One region of the Rhodococcus sp. IEGM 1408 genome, then DNA from elsewhere that is predicted to be linked to it. Evidence: riboswitches for the same ligand, from Rfam matches in the RefSeq annotation. Region 1 holds a riboswitch; the other holds the start of a gene.
What was found. Region 1 has a riboswitch for cobalamin ahead of R4P08_RS17215 (VWA domain-containing protein). Riboswitches for the same ligand answer to the same signal wherever they lie in the genome.

Region 2: another riboswitch for cobalamin. It lies ahead of cobN (cobaltochelatase subunit CobN); the one in region 1 lies ahead of R4P08_RS17215 (VWA domain-containing protein).

The regions. Positions count from the first base shown of each region.
Region 1 is NZ_JAWLRW010000015.1:35,724-42,954, forward strand. It holds gene R4P08_RS17205 (cobyrinate a,c-diamide synthase) at 1-306, opposite strand, end outside; gene cobO (cob(I)yrinic acid a,c-diamide adenosyltransferase) at 300-914, opposite strand; gene R4P08_RS17215 (VWA domain-containing protein) at 914-3,175, opposite strand; cobalamin riboswitch at 3,197-3,366, opposite strand; gene cbiT (precorrin-6Y C5,15-methyltransferase (decarboxylating) subunit CbiT) at 3,442-4,671, shown strand; gene R4P08_RS17225 (cobalt-precorrin-4/precorrin-4 C(11)-methyltransferase) at 4,668-5,450, shown strand; gene bluB (5,6-dimethylbenzimidazole synthase) at 5,424-6,119, opposite strand; gene R4P08_RS17235 (precorrin-2 C(20)-methyltransferase) at 6,116-7,231, opposite strand, start outside.
Region 2 is NZ_JAWLRW010000006.1:267,034-274,264, forward strand. It holds gene cobC (Rv2231c family pyridoxal phosphate-dependent protein CobC) at 1-538, shown strand, start outside; gene cobA (uroporphyrinogen-III C-methyltransferase) at 540-1,349, opposite strand; gene cobF (precorrin-6A synthase (deacetylating)) at 1,349-2,137, opposite strand; gene cobN (cobaltochelatase subunit CobN) at 2,253-6,104, opposite strand; cobalamin riboswitch at 6,122-6,318, opposite strand; gene R4P08_RS11900 (nitrite reductase) at 6,381-7,231, shown strand, end outside.

The DNA of each region.
Region 1 (7,231 bases):
GCCGTCGTACAGTCCCATCACGCCCTCGATCACGGCCACCTCGGCCGGGCTCGGCCCGGTCTGGGCGCCGTGCAGCAGGAGGGGGACGATCGTGTTCTCACCGACCAGGTGCGGGTCCAGGTTGCGGCCGGGCCGCCCCGTCGCGAGCTGGTGGTAGCCCGGGTCGATGTAGTCCGGCCCCACCTTGTGGCCGGAGACCGTCAGCCCCCTGCGCCGGAGGGCGGCCATGAGCCCGGTGGCGACGGTGGTCTTGCCGTGGCCCGACGCCGGGGCCGCCACGACGAGCCGGGGCAGGTGCGTCACCATTCGATCCCCCGCTGGCCCTTCTGGCCGGCGTCCATCGGGTGCTTGACCTTGGTCATCTCGGTGACCAGGTCGGCCGCGGCGACCAGCCGGGGGTCGGCGTCGCGTCCGGTGATCACCACGTGCTGGCGACCGGGACGTGACGCGAGCGTGGCCACCACGTCGTCGACGTCCACCCAGCCCCACTTCATGGGATAGGTGAACTCGTCGAGCAGGTAGAGGTCGTGCCGCTCGTCGGCGAGCCGACGCTTGATCTCGGCCCAGCCCTCGGCGGCGTCGGCGGCGTGGTCGTCCTCGGTGCCGTCCTTGCGCGACCACGACCAGCCCGAGCCCATCTTGTGCCATTCGACGGGACCGCCCTCGCCGGTCTCGGCGTGCAGGCGCGCGAGGCGTTCCATGACCGTCTGCTCGCCGATCCGCCACTTGGCGGACTTGACGAACTGGAACACCCCGATGTCCCAGCCCTGATTCCATGCGCGCATCGCCAGCCCGAACGCGGCCGTCGACTTCCCCTTGCCGGGGCCGGTGTGGACCATGAGCAACGGCTGGTTCCGGCGTTGCCTGGTGCTCAGCCCGTCGTCGGGCACGATCTCCGGCTGTCCCTTGGGCATCAGGCCACCTCTCCCTCGGGTCGCGTCGGTTCGTCTCGTGCGGAGTCGTCTCGTGCCGGACCGCGTGTCCCTGCGTTGGTGTAATCGGTGCGGGCGCGGACGGTGTCGGTGAGGCCCTCGGCCGTCACCTCGCCCAGGGGGATGTGTTCGGCGCCCAGGTGGGTGGCGAGCTCGGAGGCCAGGCCCATGCGGAACCGGCCGGTCTCGCAGTCCACCACCACCGACGCCACGCCCAGGGAGGCCAGCCCGGCCGCCGCGGCGCGGGACCGGGCGAGGGCGTCGCGGCCGTGGGTGGCCCGGCCGTCGGTGACGACGACGACGAGGGGTCGCCGCTGCGGATCGCGGACCCTCTCGATGCGTAGCACCTCGGCGGCGGTGAGCAGCCCCTCCGCCAGTGGGGTCCGGCCCCCGGCGGGCAGCTCTGCCAGGCGGGCGGCGGCCACGTCCACTGAGGAGGTGGGCGGCAGTGCCACCTGCGCGCCGGACCCGCGGAAGGTCACCAGGCCCACTTTGTCGCGTCGGCGGTAGGCGTCCAGCAGCAGGGAGAGGATGGCGGTCTTGACCTGCTCCATGCGGGTGCGCGCGGCCATGGATCCCGAGGCGTCCACGCAGAAGAGCACCAGGTTCGCCTCCCGGCCCTCGCGGACCGCCGAGCGCAGGTCACGGGAGTTCAGGAGCAGTCGCCCCCCGTCGCGGCCACCCTTGCGACCCCGGGCGGCCTGCCGGGGCGCGGCGGCGCGGATCGTGGCGGGCAGGTGCACGTCGGAGCCGGTGAACCCGCCTGAGCCGGTGCGCCGGCCGGTGGTCGTGATCGCGCGGGACCGGCGGCCGGAGACCCCGTTTCCCGTCCCGGTGACGGTCAGCATTCGTGTGCGGTACGGCGCAGAGGCCGCCGCCACCGTTCCCGGAGCGGTCGCGGCGCCGCCAGCCTTGCCGTCCTTCTCGACCCCGCCGTCCTGCTCGGCCCCGTCGCCGTCGGGCCGCGGGTCGTCGGCGTCGGTGTTGGTGTTGGTGCGGTCTCCCTGCTCCGGCCCGCTGCCGGAGTGGGGGTCTGACTGCTCGGGTGCCGTGGGCGCGTTGTCCCCGGGCGGGGGCTCGTGGCCCTCGGTGTCTCCGGCGTCGCCGGTGTCGGCTGACGCGCCGGAGCCGGCGTCCTGCGGGCCGGCCGAGTGGTCGCCCGTGTGGTCGTCGTCGCCCTGGTCGCCTTCTGGGCCATCCGTGCCGGGCCCGCCGTCGCGCGGATCGGGCTCGTCGTCGTCCCCCAGGAGCCGGTCGAGGAGCTCCTCGTCCAGGCCCGGGGCGTCGAACGGCGCGCGCCGCCGGCGGTGGGGGAGCGCCATCCGCGCGGCGACGCGGATGTCGGCGCGCGTGATCCGGTCCCGGCCCTCCCACGCCGCGTGGGCAGCGGCCGTTCGCGCGGTGACGATGTCGGCGCGCATGCCGTCGACGTCGAAGCCCGCGCAGACGGTAGCGATCTTGTTCAGCGCCCAGTCGGTGGGCTCGATGCCGCCCACGCGCTCCCGGGCGGCGACGATCTGCTCGCGCAGGGCCTGCTCGTCGGCCGCATAGGTGGCGCAGAAGCCCTCGGGGTCGGAATCGAAGGCGACCCGGCGGCGGATCACCTTCGCCCGCAGCGATGGATCGCGCGGGGCTGCCACCTCGACGGTGAGGCCGAAGCGGTCGAGCAGCTGGGGCCGGAGCTCGCCCTCCTCCGGGTTCATGGTGCCGATCAGGACGAAGCGCGCCGCGTGCTCCACGGACACCCCGTCGCGCTCCACGGTGACCCGGCCCATGGCGGCGGCGTCGAGGAGCTGGTCCACCACGTGGTCGTGGAGCAGGTTGACCTCGTCCACGTAGAGGATTCCGCGGTGCGCACGGGCCAGCAGGCCCGGCTCGAACGCGGTGACGCCCTCGCTCAGGGCCTTCTCCAAGTGCAGGGACCCGGCGATGCGGTCCTCGGTCGCGCCGAGCGGCAGTTCTACCAGGCGGACCGGCCGGCGCTCGGTCGGCGCGTCCAGCGGTAGGGGCCCGTCCGGGGTGTCGGTGCCGCGGTCGTCCGGCGCGCTGGAGAACCTGTCGCCGGTCACGACCTCGATCTGCGGCAGGATACCGGCGAGGGCGCGGACCATGGTGGACTTGGCGGTGCCCTTCTCGCCGCGGATCAGCACGCCGCCGACCGACGGCGAGACCGCGGTGAGGGCCAACGCCAGCGCCATGTCGCCGGAACCGACGACGGCGCTGAAGGGGTAGTGCTGTGGCATGGGGGCTCCCGCTCTCGTCTGCCAGACTAGTCAGCGCGAGGCCGGTCTCCCGGACTTCCCGGCTCATTCGGCGCTGGCGTCGAAGGCGCGGGTTACCGTAGCGGGCCCTGTGCCGGATTCTCACCGGCTTCCCAGATTCTCCCCTCCGGCCGCCGGAGCGGCCGTGGGACACCTCGTGCTGTTGGGGTGAAGTTGTGGTTCAGTTTCGAGACTACTCAGCGTCCTGGGGATCTGGGCGGCGGGGCTCGGCGGTAGGGTTCCGCGTCATGAACGCACGGGTGGTCGTGGTGGGGATCGGCGGTGACGGCTGGGCGGGGCTCGACGAGGCGCGCCGTCGCACCGTCCGCGAGGCCGACGTGCTGCTGGGCGGGGAGCGTCATCTGGCGCTGGTTCCAGGTGACGTGGCGGCCGAGCGCGTGCCCTGGCCGCGGCCGCTGCGGGCCGGGTTTCCCGAGGTTCTCGAGCGGTTCCGCGGGCGGTCGATTGTCGCCCTGGCCTCAGGTGATCCGCTGGTGGCGGGGGTGGCAACGACGCTGATCGACCTGCTCGGTGCGGAGGCGGTGGAGGTGCTGCCGGCGGTGTCTTCGGTCGCGCTGGGCCGTGCCCGGATGCGGTGGCCTGCCGCCACGGTGGCAGTGGTGCGCGACCACCGGGTCCTCGCCCGCGAGTTGGCGCCAGGGCGTCGTCTGCTCGTGCTCTCGGCCGACCGGTACACCCCTTCGGAGGTCGCCTCGATGCTGACCGGCGCGGGCTTCGGGGGGAGCGCGCTGACCGTGCTCTCCGATCTTGGGAGCCCGTCGGAGGCGCGCACGAGCTGCCGGGCGCGAGACTGGGAGCCGGGTCGCGAGGCGCCTGCCCTGCACGTTCTGGCCGTTGAGTGCGTGGCCGGCGCCTCCGCGCGCCCGCTCGGCCTGGCCCCGGGCCTGCCCGATGACGCCTTCGAGAACGATGGCCAACTGACCCGCCGGGATCTGCGGGCTTCCGCCCTGTCCCGGCTCGCGCCCTCTGCCGGTGAATTGCTGTGGGACGTGGGCGCGGGCGCCGGGTCGGTGGGCATCGAGTGGATGCGGGTGCATCCGTCTTGCCGGACGATCGCGGTCGAGGCTGATCCCGAGCGGGCGTCGCGCATCGAGCGCAACGCCCGCACGCTGGGGGTTCCCTCTCTGGAGCTCGTCCACGGCTGGGCGCCGCAGGCTCTCGACGGGCTCCCGGATCCCGATGCCGTCTTCGTCGGCGGCGGCAGCACCGCGTCGGGACTGCTGCGGCAGTGTTGGGACGCGGTGCGTCCCGGTGGCAGGCTGGTCGCCCACGCGGTGACGCTAGAGACCGAGCGAGTACTCGTGGACGCCCGCGCCGAGTTCGGCGGCGAACTGACCCGGCTGCAGGGCGAGCGGGCCGACTCGATCGGCAGGTTCACCGGCTGGGCCCCCGCGCGGGCTGTGGTGCAGTGGGCTGCAGTCAAGCCCTTTTCGGAGCCGATGGAGGAGACCTCGTGACCATTCACTTCGTCGGAGCCGGCCCCGGCGCCGCCGACCTGCTCACGCTGCGTGCGGTGGAGGCGCTTCGGACCGCGGACGTCTGCCTGTACGCGGGTACGTATCTCGACGAGGGAGTGCTCGACCACTGCCGCCCCGACGCCCGGCTGGTGGACACCCAGCACCTGGATCTCGACGGGATCATCGCCGAACTGGCTGAGGCCCACGCTGCTGGCCTCGAGGTGGTCCGGCTGTGTTCGGGCGACCCGTCGCTCTACTCTGCGCTCGCCGAACAGACCCGCCGCCTCGACGCGGCGGGTGTGCCGTGGGATGTGGTCCCGGGCGTCCCGGCGTACGCAGCCGCAGCTGCGGAGCTGGGTGTGGAGCTCACTGTTCCCGAGCTCGTGCAGTCGGTGGTGCTCACCCGAGTCCAGGCCCGCTCCACCGCGATGCCGTCGACGGAGTCGCTGGAGAACTTCGCCGCCACCGGCGCCACGCTGGTGCTACATTTGGCGATCACCCGGATCCGTGAGATCGCAGAGCGGTTGGTGCCCACGCATGACGCCGATTGCCCGGTGGCGGTGGTCTCCAACGCCAGTAGGCCCCACCGCGTGGAACTACGAGGCACCCTTGCCGACATCGCGGATGCGGTTGAGGGCGCAGGCCTGCGCCAGGCCGCGGTCATCCTGGTCGGCCGCGCGCTGGAGCGGCCGGGCACGGCGGAGTCCTGGCTCTATGCCTCAGACCCCGAGCGTGAGGCCAAGCGCCGTACGCTAGATCCAGTCGACCGGCAACGGTGAACGCCGTTCCCAGCCGACGGTCTGGAGCAGTGGCTCCTTGAGGTCCAGGGCCGGATGACCCAGGCACAGGTATGCCAGGGGACGGGCGTCCTCCGGCAGCGGAACGCTCTCGGAGAGATGGGTGGGGTCCACGAGGCTCACCCAGCCCATTCCCAGGCCCTCGGCCGTCACTGCCAGCCACAACAGGGTGATCGCGGCGATCACACTGTACTCGGTGGCCGCGGGGACGCTGGTGGTTCCCAGGACCGGCCCCCCGGGCGGGACGTGACTGATCACCAGTCCTCCGGGCGCCTGGAGGATGCCCTCGAGGCGCAGTGAGTTGTACAGTTCGCGGCGCTCGCCGTCGAACCGCTGGGACTCAGCGGCACGGACTGAGCGGAAACCCTCGTGGACGGCCTCGCGGATGTCCCGGTCCTGAACCACGGTGACGTGCCAGGGCTGGCTCAGGCCGACGCTCGGGGCCACGGCGAAGACCTCGAGCAGCCGCTCGATGGTCTCGCGCGGGACCGGTGTGGGGTGGTAGTGGCGGTGGTCGCGGCGCGTGGCGAGAATTCGCCACAGGGCGTCGCGGTCGAAATCCTCGCGGTCGAGATCCCCGCGGTCGGGAGCCTCGCTGTCGCCACGGCTACCTTCGTCGTTGCTGTCGTCCCCCAGGGAGTCGAGGGTCATGACCGCACGAACCGCGGACTCCACACCCGTCCCGAGTCGGTGACCCGGGTCCCGGAGGCGCCAACGATGAGCAGGCATTTCATGTCCACCGAGTCGCAGTCGAGCTCGGCGAGAGTCGTGATGGTCAGTGATTCCTCGGCCCGGCCCACGTCGCGGCCCACGATCACCGGCGTGGCCGGGTCCCGGTGTCGCAGGAGGACGTCGCGGGCGTCGGCGACCTGGCGCGTTCGCGAGCGCGAGGCGGGGTTGTAGACCGCCAGGACCAGGTCCGCGGCGGCGACCGCCTCCAGCCGCCGACAGATCACATCCCACGGCTTGAGCCGATCGGACAGGCTCATCACGGCGAAGTCGGCGCCGATGGGAGCCCCCGCCCGCGCGGCGACCGCCTGGACTGCGGAGACGCCGGGAACGACCCGCACGTCGATCCGGGAGTACTGCGGGTCCTCGGCGGCCTCGAACACCGCCGAGGCCATGCCGAACACTCCCGCGTCACCTCCGGAGACCACCGCGACGCGTTCGCCGGAGCAGGCGAGGTCCAGTGCGAGTCTGGCGCGGTCCACCTCGACGGTGTTGCCGGAACAGTGCCGGGTCAGGCCAGCGCGCTGGGGCACACGGTCGACGTAGGGCGCGTACCCGACCACGTGGTCGACCTCGGCCAGCACGCGCCGGGCCTCCGCGGTCAGCCAGTCGTCCGGTCCGGGCCCCAGACCGACCACGTGCAGCTCCCCGCCCGCGCCGACACCGTGGATGGCCGTGTCGCCCAGTGGCGGGGGGCGTCGCCCGAACGGGTCGTCGTGCTGGGAGTCGCCGGGCACGACGATTAGTGAGAAGTACGGCACCGACTCGGGGTCGACGTCCCGCACCGGGTGGTGCAGTTCAGCGGCGGTGGAGGCCCGCTCGACGTACACGGCACCGTCGAGCCGGCCGGCGGCGGCGAGCGCGCGGCGCACCGCCGGGAAGTTGCGTCCGAGCTTCATGATGATCGCCCCGTCGGTGTCCGCGAGGCGGCGCGCCAGCTCGGGCTCCGGCAGGGTCCCGGGCAGGACGGTGAGGACGTCGGTCTGGCGGACCAGGGGCGTGGCCGCGGCGGCGGTCGCGGCGGCGAACGCCGG
Region 2 (7,231 bases), on a different contig from region 1:
GGTCGACGACGAGGAGGGCGTGTCACTGGCCGGGGCCGACCTGCCGGGGCTGGTGGTGCTGCGCTCGGTGACCAAGACGTGGGCGCTGGCCGGGCTGCGGGCCGGGTACGCGGTGGGCGACCCGGCCGTCCTGGCCGACCTCGCCGCGCACCGCGTGCACTGGCCGCTCGGGACCCTGCAGCTCGAGGCCGTGGCGGCGTGCTGTTCGGACGAGGCGGCCGGTCACCTCGCGCGCATCCGGGATCGGCTGGCCACCGACCGTGTGGAGATGTGCGGGTTGCTCGAGGGCGCCGGAATCGCGATCGCCGTGCCGCCCGCTGCGCCGTTCGTGCTGGTCAAGACACCCGTGGGGATCGATCCCGGCGGGTTCCGGGGCCGTCTGCGCTCCTATGGCTACGCCACTCGACGCTGCGACACCTTCCCCGGACTGGACCCCGCCCACGTCCGGCTGGCCGTCCGCGACCCCGAGACCGTGCGGGGTCTCGTGGCCGCGTGGCAGCGGGTCGTGGGTGAGGCCCATGAACGCCCGAGTCGATGACTCAGGTGTAGGCCGACAGCTGCTCGGACAGCGCCGCGACCGCTCCGATCACGGTGATCGCGGGCGGCGCGATCCCCGCCTCGGCGGCGTCGCGGGCAATCGTGGCCAGCGTTCCGCGTAGGACCCGCTCGGCGGCGGTCGAGCCGTTCTCGATCATGACCGCCGGGGTGTCCCCGGGCATGCCCTCGGCGAGGAGTTCGGCGGTGATCGCGGCGAGGGTCGTCACCGCCATGAGCAGCACGAGCGTGGTGCCCGACCTGGCCAGCGCTCTGTAGTCGAGGGTCGAGGCGGGGCTTCCCGGCGGGACGTGCCCGGAGATCACCGACACGCCCTGCGAGAGCCCGCGATGGGTGGCGGGGATCCCGGCGAGGGCCGGTACCGAGAACGCCGAGGTGACGCCCGGGATCACGGTGACGGGCACCCCGGCGGCCGTGCACGCGAGGTACTCCTCGCCGCCACGGCCGAACAGGAAGCTGTCCCCGCCCTTGAGCCGGACGACCGTGCGGCCGCGCCGTGCGTGGTCCACGAGGATCCCGTTGATCTCCTCCTGCGGGGTGGCGGGCCCGAAGGGCACCTTGCCCACGTCGATCACCTCGATGCCGGGGTCGAGGTCGCCGAGGATCGACACCGGTCCCAGGCGGTCGGTCACCACCACGTCGGCGGCGCGGACGGCGTCGAGGCCGGCCACGGTCATCAGTCCCGGGTCGCCGGGGCCGCCGCCGACCAGCACCACCCGTCCGGTGCACTCCTCCGCGGCCGTCATCCGGGCGCCCGCCGGTTCCGCCGGCATCGGTCTCTCGTCCGCCGCCATCAGGCCACCTCCCCATCTCCACGTCGCAACAGGTACACGTCCATCACCCAGCCGTGCTCGGCCCGCAACCGCTCCCGGTGCGCCCGCAGCTCCGGCAGGACGTCGCCGACCCGTCCCGCGACGAGGGTCTCGCCAGCGTCGCCGAGGTTGCCGCCCCACCAGATCCGCCAGTCGGCCAGGTCGTCCAGCGGCAGGTCGGCGTTGAGCATCACCACCACGTTGTCGGCGCCGGCGGCCACGACCTCCCGCAGCCGCCGGCCGGTGGTCACGGTGACCGTGCCGCCGATCTCGTGCAGGACCAGCCGGTGGCGCGCGGCCAGGACCTGCAGCGCCGAGATGCCCGGGACCACCTCCACATCGAGGTCCAGACGGCCGCGCTCGGCGATCCGGTCCACGATCCGCAGCGTCGAGTCGTAGAACGCCGGGTCGCCCCACACGGGGATCGCCACGTCACCGGGCCGCGCCGCCAGGGCGCGTTCCCAGGCCAGGGAGCGGGCCTCGTGCCAGTCCGTCACCACGCCGCGGTACCCGGCGCCCGAGGAGGTCGACGACGACGAGCGGTCCCGCTGCGGATCGACCACGCCCACCAACTCCACCCGCGGAGCATGCCGGGCGAGCAGTCGCCGGCGGAGGTCGACCAAGGGGTCATCCGGCCCCTTGACCGCCGCGAGCGCGTACTCGGACGCGCGGAGCGCGGCGATCCCCTCGACGGTGATCTGGTCGAGGCCGCCCGAGCCGATGCCCACGACCCGCACCCGGCGGCGGCGCGACCGCCGGTCCGGACGCACCCCGTGATCCTGGCCCCCTTGCAGACGCGCGCAAGTACTGCATGCGCACGCGATATCTCGTGTGCGGATGCAGTGATCGCGCGCGTCTGGGCTGCGTGATTCGCGAGGGGGGGGCTCAGTCATCGTGGGACTCCTCGAGGTCGCCCTCTACGTCCAGGTAGACCTGCCGCATCCGGTCCATGATCTCCGCCTCGGGCTCGGCCCACATCCCGCGGTCGACGGCCTCGGACAGCCGCTCGATCATCCCGCGCAGCGCCCACGGGTTGGAGCGGCGCAGGAACTCCTGGTTTGTCTGGTCCAGGACGTATTCCCTGGCCAGGGTGTCGTACATCCAGTCGTGGACCACGCCGGCGGTGGCGTCGAACCCGAAGAGGTAGTCGACCGTCGCGGCCAGCTCGAAGGCACCCTTGTAGCCGTGGCGCTGCATGGCGGCGATCCACCGCGGGTTCACCACGCGCGAGCGGAACACGCGGGTGATCTCCTCCGCCAGCGACCGGGTGCGGATGGCATCGGGCGTGGTGGAGTCGCCCACATAGGCGCGCGGTTCGGCGCCGGTGAGCGCACGCACGGTCGCGATCATCCCGCCGTGATACTGGAAATAGTCGTCCGAGTCGGCGATGTCGTGCTCGCGGGTGTCGATGTTCTTGGCCGCCACCGCGATGCGCCGGTAGTTGGTGCGCATGTCGTCGGCGGCGGGGACGCCGTCGAGGCCGCGGCCGTAGGCGTACCCGCCCCAGCGGGTGTAGACCTCGGCCAGGTCGCTGCTGTCCCGCCAGTTGCCCGCCTCGATGGTCTGCAGGATGCCCGCCCCGTACGAGCCGGGCGCGGAACCGAAGATCCGGGTGGTGGCGCGGCGGTGATCCGAGTGCTCGGCGAGGTCGGCCCGGGTGTGGGCGGCCACGTAGTTCTGCTCGTCCGGTTCGTCCAGTTCCGCGACCATCCGCACGGCGTCGTCGAGCATCCCGATCACGTGCGGGAACGCGTCGCGGAAGAAGCCCGAGATGCGGACGGTCACGTCGATGCGCGGGCGCCCGAGCTCGGCGGTCGGCACCACCTCGAGTCCGTTGACCCGGCGGGAGGCCTCGTCCCATCGGGGCCGGACACCGAGCAGGGCCAGGACCTCGGCGATGTCGTCGCCCGAGGTGCGCATGGCCGAGGTCCCCCAGATCGACAGCCCCACCGAGCTCGGGTACTCCCCGGTCTCGGCGACGTGCCGCTCCAGCAGCGAGTCCGCCATGGCCTGCCCGGTCTCCCACGCCAGCCGCGACGGGACGGCGCGCGGGTCCACCGTGTAGAAGTTCCGGCCCGTGGGCAGCACGTTGACCAGGCCCCGCAGCGGGGATCCCGAGGGCCCGGCCGAGATGAAGCCGCCGTCCAGCGCGTGCATCACGGCGTCCAGCTCGTCGACCGTGGCGGCCAGGCGCGGCACCACCTCGCGGGCGGCGAACTGCAGCACCTGCGCGACCTCGTCGTCGTCGTCGTGCTCGTCGTGGTCGAGTCCGTCACCCGCGCCTCCGGCACCGACCCCGCCCGCGGTGAGGCCCGCGGCGGGTCTCACCTCGTTCATCACTTCGGACACGGCAGCGAGGTCCCAGTCGCGCGCGTCCATCGCCTCGACCAGCGCCGTGGCCAGCGCCTCGACGCGGTCGACCTCTTCGGTCGGCGCGCCCTCGGCCAGCCCCAGCGCCCGGCGCAGGCCCGGCACCGCCCCGGACTCCCCGCCCCAGACCTGCGAGGCCCGCAGGATCGCCAGCACCAGGTTGATTCGCGCCTGCCCTTCCGGCGCCTGGCCCAGCACGTGCAGGCCGTCGCGGATCTGGACGTCCTTGATCTCGCAGAGCCAGCCGTCGACGTGGAGCAGGAAGTCGTCGAACTCCTCGTCCCCGGGCCGTTGCTCGAGGCCCAGGTCCTCGTGCATGTGCGCGGCCTGCATGAGGGTCCAGATCTGCGCGCGGATGGCCGGGAGCTTGGCCGGGTCCATCGAGGCGATGTTCCCGTACTCGTCCAGCAGCTGCTCCAGGCGGGCGATGTCGCCGTAGGACTCCGCGCGGGCCATCGGCGGGACCAGGTGGTCGACGATCGTCGCGTGCGCGCGGCGCTTGGCCTGGGCGCCCTCGCCGGGGTCGTTGACGAGGAACGGGTAGATCAGGGGCATGTCGGCGATCGCGGCGTCCGTGGCGCACCCGGCCGAGAGCGCGGCGTTCTTGCCCGGCAGCCACTCCAGCGAGCCGTGCTTGCCCAGGTGGACCAGCGCGTGCGCCCCGAAGCCGCGCGCCAGCCAGCGGTAGGCGGCCAGGTAGTGGTGGGACGGCGCGAGCTCGGGGTCGTGGTAGATCGCGACCGGGTTCTCGCCGAAGCCGCGGGGTGGCTGGATCAACAGGACGACATTGCCGGCCTGGAGGGTGGCCAGGACCATCTCGCCGGCGTCGTTGACGAACAGCTCGCCCGGCGCCGGCCCCCACGCCTCGACCATCTCCGCGCGCAGCGTCTCGGGCAGGTCCGCGGTCCAACGCAGGTAGTCCTCGGTGGAGATCCGCACGTGACTGTCGGTGAGCTGGGCGCCCGTGAGCCACTCCTGATCCTGACCGCCCGCGGCGATGAGCGCGTGGATGAGGGCGTCGCCGGCGGCGGTGTCGTCGGCGAACCCGGTGTCGTCGGCGTAGTCCCCGGCGGTGTCCAGACTCGATCGATCAAGATACTGCGCGATGGGGCCATCGTCCGGGCCGAGGTCGTAGCCCTCGTCGCGCATCCGGCGCAGCAGGCGGATGGTCGAGACCGGGGTGTCCAGCCCGACGGCGTTGCCGATGCGGGAGTGCTTGGTCGGATAAGCCGAAAGCACCAGGGCGACCCGTCGGTCGGCGGGCGCCACGTGGCGAAGCCGCGCGTGGGCGACGGCGATCCCTGCGACGCGCGCGCACCGCTCGGGGTCGGCCACGTAGCGGGGCAGGCCGTCGGCGTCGATCTCCTTGAACGAGAACGGTGCGGTGATGATCCGGCCGTCGAACTCCGGGATGGCGATCTGGTTGGCCGAGTCCAGGGGGTTGACGCCGTCGTCGGAGGCCGCCCAGTCCTCGCGGCTCCACGTCAGGCACAGGCCCTGGAGGACGGGGATGTCCAGCGCGGCGATGCGTTCGACGTCCCAGGTCTCGTCCTCGCCGCCCGCGCTCACCGCTCCGGGCGTGGTGCCGCCGGCTGCCAGGACGGTCACGACCAGCGCATCGAGCGTGCCGAGCGCGTCGAACAGCTCGTCGGGAGCCGAGCGCAAGGACCCGGCGAAGACCGGTACGCCCACGGCCTCGCCGGTGGCGTCGATCGCGTCGGCCAGCGCGTGCGCGAACCCGGAGTTCCCGCTCACCTCGTGGGCGCGGTAGTAGAGCACGCCGACGCGGGGCAGGTCGGTGGCGAGGTCGCCGACGTTGTCGTCGTCGTTGTCGTTGTCGTCGTCCCGGTCGTTCCCCGCTCCGTTCCCCGTGCCGTGGCCTGCGGCGCCCGGGCGCGGCGGCATCCCCCACACCGGCACGCTCTCCGGCGGCTCGAAGCCGGCGCCGGTGAGCAGCACGGTGTCGGACAGGAAGGCGTGCAGCTGGGCGAGGTTCCGCTCCCCGCCCTCGGCGAGGTAGCGGTGGGCCTCGGCCGCGATGCCGATCGGGACCGTCGACAGCTCCATCAGGTCGGCGTCGGGGCTCTGCTCCCCGCCCAGCACGACCACCGGCAGGCCCGAGGCCGAGACCGCGGCGAACCCGGCCTCCCAGGATCGCCGGGAGCCCAGGATCCGGACCACCACCAGGTCGGCGCCGTCGAGCAGCCCGGGCAGGTCCGCCTCCACGTCGAGCCGGGACGGGTTGCCGAGCGCCCACCCGGCGCCGGAGGCCCGGGCGGAGAGCAGATCCGTGTCGGAGGTGGATAACAGTGTGATCAGTGGTGCCGAGACGTCATCAGGGGACGCCAAACGCCGGTTGGGGCGCATGTTCTTCTCCAAACCCTCGTGGAACATGTCGCCGTGGCCGGTCTCCTGGCTTCCGCATCAACGCCGTGCGACCGACCTTCCCGGATCCTGGAGGATCCAGTGGCCTCCGCCCCGTGCGGGACGGACGAGGGTCGCATGACTCCGCGACTACAGTGGCGAGGGCCGCGCCGGCTTTTCCTCCGGCTTCCCGAACACCACGGCAGCGCCGAGCCTATCCGCCCCCACCCGGTTGAGCGGTGCCCGCCCTCCCGCGGCCCGGGTGGAACACTGACCCCCGTGAGCATCACCGAACCCACCCGCCGCACCCGTGGCGACCTGTGCCCGGGGGTGTTGCGCCCGTGGCCGGCCGCCGACGGCGCCCTGGTCCGGCTGCGCGTCCCGGGTGGCCGCGTGTCGCCCGCGGCCCTGGCCGCGCTGCACGGGGTCGCCGTGCGATTCGGCGACGACGACAACGTGCACGTCACGACACGCGCGAACCTGCAGCTGCGGGCCCTGCCGATCGGCCCGGACGGACAGCTGCCCGGCGAGGTGGTGGCGGCGATCGCGGAGACGGGCCTGCTCCCCGAGCCCGGTCACGAGCTGGTGCGCAACATCCTCGTCTCGCCGCTCACGGGCCTGGTCGGCGGCCGGGCCGACCTGCGCCCGGTGACCGACCGGCTCGACGCCGGGCTGCTGGCCGATCCCGCGCTCGGCGGGTTGCCGGGCCGGTTCCTGTTCGTCCTGGACGACGGCCGCGGCGACCTTCTCGAGCGGTCCTGCGACCTCGGTCTGGTCGCCCTGGACGCCGGCACCGCACAGCTGCGGGTGGGCGCGCAGTGGTCGGACGTCGTGCCGCTGGCCGAGGCCGCCGACCGGCTGGTCGAGCTGGCCCGCGAGTTCGTCCGGGCCCGCGGCACCGGCCCGGACGCGCCGTGGCACGTGCGGGAACTGCCAGTCCCCCTCATCGCGGCCCGCCCGGCGGACCACCGGCTCGCGAGCCCGGCCCCGGTGCTGCCGTACGGTCCGGTCGCGAGCTCGGCGGGGCTGATCGACCACGTCGAGGCCCATAGCGGCGTAGTGGACCGCGCCCTAATCGACCGGCTCACCGGCGGCGACGTGGCCGAGTTGATCGTGACCCCGTGGCGCGG